4 regions of the Halomonas sp. PGE1 genome follow, and region 4 is predicted to be linked to each of the others. Evidence: predicted binding sites of a transcription regulator. Region 4 holds the regulator's gene; each other region holds the start of a gene.
The links. Region 4 encodes FNR, which switches genes on or off when oxygen is low (the NO sensors DNR and NnrR bind a similar motif). Its sites were predicted from a motif close to TTGATNTANATCAA; they were not measured.

Region 1 (2,195 bases), 740 kb from region 4:
CTGGGCTTCAACCGGCTGAGCTTCGGGGTGCAGGACTTCGACCGCGAGGTGCAGGAGGCGGTCAACCGCCTGCAGAGCGAGGAGCAGGTGGTCGAACTGGTCCAGGCGGCCCGCGACGCGGGCTTCGCGTCGGTGAGCGTCGACCTGATCTATGGCCTGCCGCGCCAGACCGTGGCCAGCTTCGATGCCACCCTGACCAAGATCATCGCCCTGCAGCCGGACCGCATCGCCAGCTACAGCTATGCGCACCTGCCCGAGCTGTTCAAGGCCCAGCGCCTGATCCGCCCCGAGGACATGCCGCCGCCGGAGCGCAAGCTGGAGCTGCTCGAGCTGACGATTCGCCGCCTCACCGCCGCCGGCTACGTCTACATCGGCATGGACCACTTCGCCCTGCCCGACGACGAGCTGACCCTGGCCCGCGAGAACGGCACCCTGCAGCGCAACTTCCAGGGCTACTCCACCCACGCCGACTGCGACATGATCGCCCTGGGCATCACCTCCATCGGCAAGGTGGGCGACACCTACAGCCAGAACGTCAAGGAGACCGCCCAGTATCAGCATCGCCTGGAGGAAGGGCGCCTGCCGGTGTTCCGCGGCTATCGCCTCAACGCCGATGACCGCCTGCGCCGCGACGTGATCAACGCCCTGATGTGCCACAACCGCATCGACTTCGCCGCCATCGAGGCCGCCCACGGCATCGTCTTCCGCGACTACTTCGCCGACGCCCTGGCGCAGCTTGAGGAGATGGCCGACGACGGCCTGCTGGCGATCCGCGAGGGCGAGATCGAGGTGCTGCCCGCCGGCCGGCTGATGATGCGCAATGCCGCCATGGCCTTCGACGCCTATCTCAAGCCCGAGGAGAACCGCTACTCGCGCACCGTCTGAGCGAGTCGGCGCAGCCGATCGACGCGCCGTCTCCCGCCCCTGGCCGCGCCACGCCGCGGCTCTCTCGCTGTCAAATGAAAATGGGTCATGATGTCGCCTCGCCTGCACCAGATATGGGGCTTGCCGAGGCGATATGGTCTATATATGGTAGGCGGGCCGCGGGTGATCGAGGGCTGTCCGGCGACATGATGCATGTCAGTGCAGCCCGGGGAACACCGGCCTAGGATGAACGGTTCGGCGGCCTCGGCCGCGTGGTTATCCTCAGGAGAGCTGTCATGTCCCTGCCGTTGTTGCCTTTACCGTTACAGGCCCTGCCGCGCCTTCCCGCACCCGCCCGCCTGATTCGCGCCGTCGATCCGCGCGTGCCGGTCGGCGTCAAGCGCCGCCTGGTGGAACCGCTGCTCAACCGCACCTTCGCCGAGCCCCTGGCCGAGGGGGAGTTCGACGCCCTCGAGGGGCGCCGCATCACCCTGGCCATCGAGGATCTCGGCGTGGCGTTGACCCTGACCCTCGAGAACGAGCGCCTCAGGGTCTGTACCGAGCCCGGCGAGGCCTCCATCCGCGGCGGCTGGCGCGAGTTCCTCTGCCTGGCCACCCGCCGCGAGGACCCCGACGCCCTGTTCTTCCAGCGCCGGCTGCTGATCGAGGGCGACACCGAGCTCGGCCTGATGGTCAAGAACCTCCTCGACGGTCGCGAGGAGGGGCTGGCCCAGGGGCCCTTCGGTGAACTGCTGGTCCGCCTGGAGCGGCTGGCGAGACGCACGAGCTGACCCTTTTCCGATAAACCGACTTTCTTCCGGAGCCATCCGCATGAGCACTTCCACCAAGGCCGTGAAGTCATCCAGCGAGGTCCCCCTGCAGGGGCCGTCCCGCGACATCTGGGACTCCAAGTACCGCCTCAAGGATCGCCACGGCAAGCCCGTGGACAAGGACGTGGGTGCCACCTGGGAGCGGGTGGCCCGGGCCCTGGCCGCGGTGGAGGGTGAACGTGCCGATGAGTGGCTGCCGAAGTTCCGCTGGGCGCTGGAGAACGGTGCCATCCCGGCCGGGCGGATCATGTCCAACGCCGGCGCCGAGGCCTACAAGCCGGCGGTGAGCCTGATCAACTGCACGGTGTCGCGCACCATCCGCGACTCCATGCACGACATTCTCGACTCTGTGGTGGATGCCGGCATGACCCTCAAGGCGGGCTGCGGCATCGGCTACGACTTCTCCACCCTGCGCCACAAGGGCGCCTTCGTGTTCGGCGCCGGGGCCGGCACCAACGGCCCCCTGGCGTTCATGGATATCTACGACAAGATGTGCTTCAC
Region 2 (2,195 bases), 230 kb from region 4:
CGATGTACTGGCGGTACTCGTCCAGGGTGGTGGCGCCCACGCAGTGCAGCTCGCCGCGGGCCAAGGCCGGCTTGAGCATGTTGCCGGCGTCCATGGCGCCCTCGGCCTTGCCGGCACCCACCATGGTGTGCAGCTCGTCGATGAACAGGATCACCCGGCCCTCCTCCTGGGCCAGCTCCTTGAGCACCGACTTGAGGCGCTCCTCGAACTCGCCGCGGAACTTGGCGCCGGCCAGCAGCGCGCCCATGTCCAGCGACAGCACGCGCTTGTTCTTGAGGCCCTCGGGCACCTCGCCGTTGACGATGCGCTGGGCCAGGCCCTCGACGATGGCGGTCTTGCCCACGCCGGGCTCGCCGATCAGCACCGGGTTGTTCTTGGTGCGCCGCTGCAGCACCTGGATGGTGCGGCGGATCTCGTCGTCGCGGCCGATCACCGGGTCGAGCTTGCCGCTGGCGGCGCGCTCGTTGAGATCCAGGGTGTACTTCTCCAGCGCCTCGCGGCTCTCCTCGGCGTTGGGATCATCGACCCGCTCGCCGCCGCGCACGCCGTCGACGGCGGCCTCCAGGGCCTTGCGAGTCACCCCCGCCTGGGTCAGCAGCCGGGTAACCGCGTGCCCCATCTCGAGGGCGGCCAGCAGCACCAGTTCGCTGGCGATGTACTGGTCGCCCCGCTTCTGGGCCTCGCGGTCGGTGAGGTTGAACAGCTTGATCAGCTCGCGGGAGGGCTGCACCTCGCCGTCGAAGTGGGCGACCTTCGGCAGGTCGTCGAGGTGGCCCACCAGGGCGTCGCGAAGCCGGGCGGCATCGCCGCCGGCCTTCTGGACCAGCGCCTTCACGCCGGTATCGCGGGCATCCAGCAGCGCCAGCAGCAGGTGGCCGGGTTCCAGCTGGTTATGGCCGCGGCCAACCGCCAGGGACTGGGCATCGGCCACGGCGCTCTGCAGCTTGGCGGTGAACTTGTCGAAACGCATGAGAACTTCCTCCATCGGGGTGGCGAGGCGGTCGGACGCCCCGCTCGGCCCGGTCAATTTGTCTTGACACACTCAATGGAGTCAGGCTGGCCGGCTTTCAAGTCGGCCGCCAGGGGAAGCACGTGGCAAGTTGACGCGGATCAAGGCACAAGGAGTCGCTCTTCGACCGGCCCACGGCGCCTCTCGCTTGGCGCTATCGCAGCCAGATCACGCTGGCCATTCGCCCGGTGCGGCCATCGTCGCGGCGATGGGAGTAGAAGCGCGGTTCGCAGGCGGTGCAGAAGTGGCCGCCGCTGATGTGGGCGACGCCGAGACGTTCCAGGCGCAGGCGCGCCAGGCGGTAGAGGTCGGCCATGTAGTGACCCAGGCGATAGGGGCTCGGGTCGAAGGCGTCGGCCGCCTCGGGGTGCACGCCAGCGAAGGCCTGGTAGACCTCGGGCCCCACCTCGAACTGGGCATTGGAGATCGCCGGCCCCAGCCAGGCCAGCTGCTCCTCCGGCGGCACGCCCAGCGCCGCCACCGTGGCCTCGAGCACCCCGCCGGCCAGCCCGCGCCAGCCCGCGTGGGCCACCGCCACCCGCGTGCCGCGAAGGTCGCTGAAGAACACCGGCAGGCAGTCGGCGGTGAGCACCACGCAGGCGTAGTCGCGATTGACGGCCACCGCGGCATCGGCCTCGGGCGGCGTCGCCTCGAAGTGCTGCTGTACCCGGGCGCCGTGGACCTGGTTGAGCCACAGCAGCGGCCGCTCCTCGTCGACCTGCTTCTGCAGCAGGCGCCGGCAGAGGGCCACGTGGTCGGGGTTGTCGCCGACGTGGTCCGCCGGGTTGAAGCAGGCAAAGTCGCCCTGGCTCGGGCCGGTCTCGCGGGTGGTGACGAAGGCGCCCACGGAGGTGGGCGCCGGCCAGTCGGGCAGGATCAGGGTCGGCCGCAGATCGGGGGCATCGCTCATCAACGGGTCCTCGACAAGGAGGGGTCAGCGCATCGTCTCGTGGTCATGGCGCAGGTAGTCCAGCAGCATCAGGATGTCATCCGGCAGCGCCGAGCGAAAGGTCACCGTCTCGCCGCTGCCGGGATGCACGAAGGCCAGCTTGCGGGCGTGGAGCGCCTGGCGCGGGAATTCGCGCAGGATCTCCTTGAGGGGCTCGGCGGCACCGGGCGGCAGCTTGAGGCGACCGCCGTAGGTGGGGTCTCCCACCAGGGGGTAGCGCAGGTGGGCCAGGTGCAC
Region 3 (2,195 bases), 1.8 Mb from region 4:
GGTGGCATCGATGGTTGCGTGACTACCTTCGCGGTGGTGTCGGGTGCCTTCGGCGCGGGCTTCTCGGCCACGGTGGCCCTGGTGCTGGGATTGGCCAACCTGCTGGCGGATGGCTTCAGCATGGCCATCAGCAACTACGAGGCGATCAAGGCCCAACGGGAACATGTCGATGGGGTGCGCGATGACGAGCACCGCCATATCGAGGTGGTGCCCGAGGGCGAGCGCGAGGAGATCCGTCAGATCTTCCGGCGCAAGGGCTTCGAGGGCGAGACCCTGGAGCGGGTGGTGGACACTATCTGCGCTGACCGGGAGGTCTGGGTGGAGACCATGCTGCACGAGGAGCATGGCCTGCAGACCGAGGGGCTGAGCCCGCTGCGCTCGGCCCTGGTGACCTTCACGGCCTTCCTGGTGATCGGTGCCGTGCCGCTGCTGCCCTACGCCCTGCCGGGGCTGTCCATCACCCGGCAGTTCCTGGCGAGCCTGGGGCTGGCGGCGTTGATGTTCTTCCTGATCGGCATGGGCAAGAGCCTGATCTATCACCAGCCGGTGTTCGCCTCCGGACTGCGTACCCTGATGATGGGCGGTGCGGCGGCGGGGCTGGCCTTCCTCACCGGACATCTCGCCCAGGCGCTGTTCGGCATCGGGGTGTGACGCGGACGCGGCGTGCCAGGCGGGCATCGTCGGCTATTGAGCTGTATCAAGGCGAAGCGTCGGCGCTGGTCTACGCTATCTGGTGCGGCATACGCCGCTCGGGCATTACCGGCTTGGGCGTCGGGCCCGGCCTTGTCTCAGCATGTCTTTCCAGGAACCAGGAGAGCGCCACCATGGCCAAGAAGCCGAAGGAAGTCTCCCCCGCCGTCCAGTCGGAATCTCGGGGAGTCAGTCCCTTCCACGAGTTTGATCGTTTCTTCGACAGTGTCTTCGATCGGGGCTGGATGCCGATGCTGCGCCGCGATCACCCGCTGTGGGAGCGTTTTGCCGCCTTCGAGAAGGGGATGCCCAGGGTCGATGTCATCGAACGCGACGCCGAGGTGCTGGTGCGTGCAGAGGTCCCCGGCTTCGAGCGCGAGGATCTCGAGGTATCGGTCAGCGACCATAGCGTGACCATCAAGGGCGAGCACCGCCAGGAGCACAAGGAGGAGGAGGGGGAATACTTCCGCTCCGAGATCTCCAGCGGCTCCTTCTCGCGCACCGTGACGCTACCCGGCGATATCGACACGGAGGGGGGCGAGGCGAGCTTCAAGAACGGCATCCTCGAGCTGACCCTTCCGAAGCTGAAACGGGCCAGCCGGCGCAAGATCGAGGTGAAGTGACGGCCTTTCATCCCCCTCGACGAACCCTACTCAAGGCGTGCCTCGGCGACAGCCGGGACACGCCTGGTTTCCTCATGCGTCGAGACTGCTTCTGGAGCACCATCATCATGACGGCAGCCAAGTGCATCAGTCGTCACGGGAGGCGTCAGGCGCTTCGTGCTGCGGGTTCAGCCCGGATATGTAGGTGGACGGCACAGGCGACGCGCAGCATCGAGGCCAGGTTGGGTACGGCGCCTTTAGTGGCCATCACTTCACCATAGAGCTCGCTGATGAACTGACCAGTGGAAAGCTGCTGGTCGTGGGCCAGCAGGTCGAGGATCTGCCAGAACTCGTTCTCCAGCCGAACGCTTGTGACGCTGCCCTGAAGGCGCACCGAGCGAGTGGTGCACTCGTAACGCTCGGGGTCAGTGGATGCGTAGACATGACACATGATTACTCCCCTCCGCTGGCGAAGGCCACAGGCCGGCGACATAACGGTTTCCGACTTTCCCCGACATTGCTCCCTGTTGCGACCCTTGAGCATTAGACCATCGTCGATGTAGTACTCCACTGTTACCCGGATCGTCTATTGACGGCCTATTCTCGGGCGAGGTGACCGATGCATCTGGCACCCCGACAACAACAAGAGACCAGACGCAGGCGAATCTTATGCGACTGCGCACTCACCCTGGAGAAGCTCGCCATGCATTCCCCCAACTTATCCCGCCGCGTCTTTCTCAAGGCCAGCGGTGGTGTCTTGGCCGGTACCCTGGCCTTTGCCAGCGGCCCGATTGCCCTGCTCGCGCCGTCCCGCAGCTGGGCGATGCCCCTGGAGTCGCTCAGTTCGCGCCAGGGCGAGATGCTCCTTGCCGTCACACGACAGATCTTCCCACATCCGGACTT
Region 4 (2,195 bases):
AGCCCCGGGTGCTGACCGAGTCCCTGGTGGACGAGGCCGAACGCCTCGGCTTCCACTCCCTCAACCTCGACCTGATCGTGGGCCTGCCGCTGCAGACCCCCCGGGGCTTCGGCGAAACCGTGGAGCAGGTGATCGCCATGACCCCGGCGCGCATCACCCTGCGCCGCTACGCCCACCTGCCGGAGCGCTACCGCCCCCAGCGCGAGATCGACGCCGAGGATCTGCCCGACGCCGCCACCCGGCTGGCGATCCTCGAGGCGGCTCGCGAGCGGCTAGATGACGCCGGCTACGTGCACATCGGGCTCGGCCAGTTTGCCCGCCCCGATGACAGCCTGGCCCAGGCCCTGGGGGAGGGTCGCCTGGCCCGCGGCCTGCAGGGCTACACCCACTACCCGCCCGGCGACCAGCTCGGCCTCGGGGTCGCCGCCCTCAGCCGGGTCGGCGATACCCTGGCCCGCAACGCCCTGAGCCTGGCCGACTACGAGGCGGCGCTGGACGCCAGCCAGCTGCCCGCCAGCGCCGGCTACCGGCTGGACGCGGTCGAACGCCTGCACCGGGATGCCATCGAGGCGCTCGCCTGTCGCCGCGAGCTGGATCTGGCCGCACTCTCGCAGGCCCATGGGCTCGACGCCGGCGCGGCCCTGGCCGGTGCCCTCGAGCGCCTCGCCCCCTTCTGCCGGGCGGGGCTGCTCGAGCGCCACGGCCAGTGCCTGCGGGTAACCCCCGACGGGCTCTGGGGCCTGACCCACCTGCTCGCCGCCTTCGATCCCCAGGCCACCCCGGTGGCGTAAGCCAGGCCGGGCGGGCCTACCTCCTTGGAGGTGGTTTGCCCTGCCCGAAGTTTCCTCCATAATGGTCGACATGATCATGATCAAGGAGGAGGCGGCCATGCCCGATAGCCTGACCGGACGGCGGCGCTCTGTACTGCACGAGACTCGCTGCCAGACCTGCAGCCTGAGTTCGCTCTGCCTGCCGCTGGCCCTCGAGGTTCAGGACATGGACCAGTTCGACGCCATCATCCGACGGCGCGCGCCCCTCAAGAAGGGCGAGACCCTGTTCCGCCAGGACAGCCCCTTCACCAGCGTCTATGCGGTGCGCTCGGGCAGCCTCAAGCAGGTGACCACCGAGGGCAGCGGCGACGACCAGCTAACCAACTTCTACCTGCCCAGCGAACTGGTGGGGCTGGACGGCATCGACGAGGAGCAGTATCCCGGCACGGTCGTGGCCCTGGAGACCACCACCGTGTGCGAGATCCCCTTCGATCGCCTGGACCAGCTGTCGGAGTCCCTGCCCGAGCTACGCGGCCAGCTCTATCGCAGCATGAGCAAGGAGCTGCGCGACGACCGCCGCATGATGCGCCTGCTCTCTCGCAAGACTGCCGACCAGCGCCTGGCCAGCTTCTTCACCAGCCTCTCCGACCGCTTCCGCCGGCGCGGCTACTCCCCCTACAGCTTCCGGCTCTCCATGTCCCGGGCCGATATCGGCAACTACCTGGGCCTGGCGGTGGAGACCGTCAGTCGCATCCTGGGCCGCTTCCAGAGCCAGGGCCTGGTGGAGGTCTCGGGCCGCGAGGTGCATATCCTCGACCTGGAGTCACTGATCCTGGTCGCCGAGGAGGAAGGGGCCAAGTAGCCCCGGGCCGCCTGGCCTGAACCCCTCACACAGAAACCCCCATCAGGCGAGTGCCCGATGGGGGTTTCTGGTTGTCGAGCCATGAGTTCCCGAACCCTGGCGCCGGTGTCGGGGCTACTCGTTCAGCAGTTCGATGCGGCTGGCCTGCCGCCGCGCCTGCGCCTCCTCGAGCCCGGCGAAGTCGAACAGCTCGCGGTCGGCCAGCTGCGACGGTGCCACGTTGGTCACCGCCTTGAACATGCTCTCCAGGCGCCCGGGGTGCTTCTTCTCCCATTCGGCGAGCATCTCCTTGACCACCTGGCGCTGCAGGTTGGGCTGGGAACCGCACAGGTTGCAGGGGATGATCGGGAAAGCCATCAGCCGGGCAAACTCGGCGATATCCGCCTCGCGGCAGTAGGCCAGCGGGCGGATCAGGATGTTCTTGCCGTCGTCGGAGAGCAGCTTGGGGGGCATGGCCTTGAGGCTGCCGCCGAAGAAGAGGTTGAGGAACAGCGTCTCGAGGATGTCCTCGCGATGGTGGCCCAGGGCAATCTTGGTGGCGCCGATCTCCTCGGCGAAGCCGT

Region 1: the regulator FNR is predicted to act here: its motif matches at 1,071-1,084, upstream of ubiT (ubiquinone anaerobic biosynthesis accessory factor UbiT).
Region 2: the regulator FNR is predicted to act here: its motif matches at 1,101-1,114, upstream of clpB (ATP-dependent chaperone ClpB).
Region 3: the regulator FNR is predicted to act here: its motif matches at 688-701, upstream of HIR79_RS13890 (Hsp20/alpha crystallin family protein).

Annotation. Positions count from the first base shown of each region.
Region 1 covers NZ_CP053032.1:366,161-368,355, forward strand. Annotated here, with positions in the region: gene hemN (oxygen-independent coproporphyrinogen III oxidase) at 1-885, shown strand, start outside; gene ubiT (ubiquinone anaerobic biosynthesis accessory factor UbiT) at 1,161-1,655, shown strand; gene HIR79_RS01830 (adenosylcobalamin-dependent ribonucleoside-diphosphate reductase) at 1,696-2,195, shown strand, end outside.
Region 2 covers NZ_CP053032.1:871,388-873,582, reverse strand. Annotated here, with positions in the region: gene clpB (ATP-dependent chaperone ClpB) at 1-970, opposite strand, end outside; gene pgeF (peptidoglycan editing factor PgeF) at 1,164-1,919, opposite strand; gene rluD (23S rRNA pseudouridine(1911/1915/1917) synthase RluD) at 1,944-2,195, opposite strand, start outside.
Region 3 covers NZ_CP053032.1:2,935,657-2,937,851, reverse strand. Annotated here, with positions in the region: gene HIR79_RS13895 (VIT1/CCC1 transporter family protein) at 1-651, shown strand, start outside; gene HIR79_RS13890 (Hsp20/alpha crystallin family protein) at 825-1,313, shown strand; gene HIR79_RS13885 (ribbon-helix-helix domain-containing protein) at 1,459-1,743, opposite strand; gene HIR79_RS13880 (twin-arginine translocation signal domain-containing protein) at 1,996-2,195, shown strand, end outside.
Region 4 covers NZ_CP053032.1:1,105,440-1,107,634, reverse strand. Annotated here, with positions in the region: gene hemN (oxygen-independent coproporphyrinogen III oxidase) at 1-791, shown strand, start outside; gene fnr (fumarate/nitrate reduction transcriptional regulator Fnr) at 889-1,632, shown strand; gene ttcA (tRNA 2-thiocytidine(32) synthetase TtcA) at 1,747-2,195, opposite strand, start outside.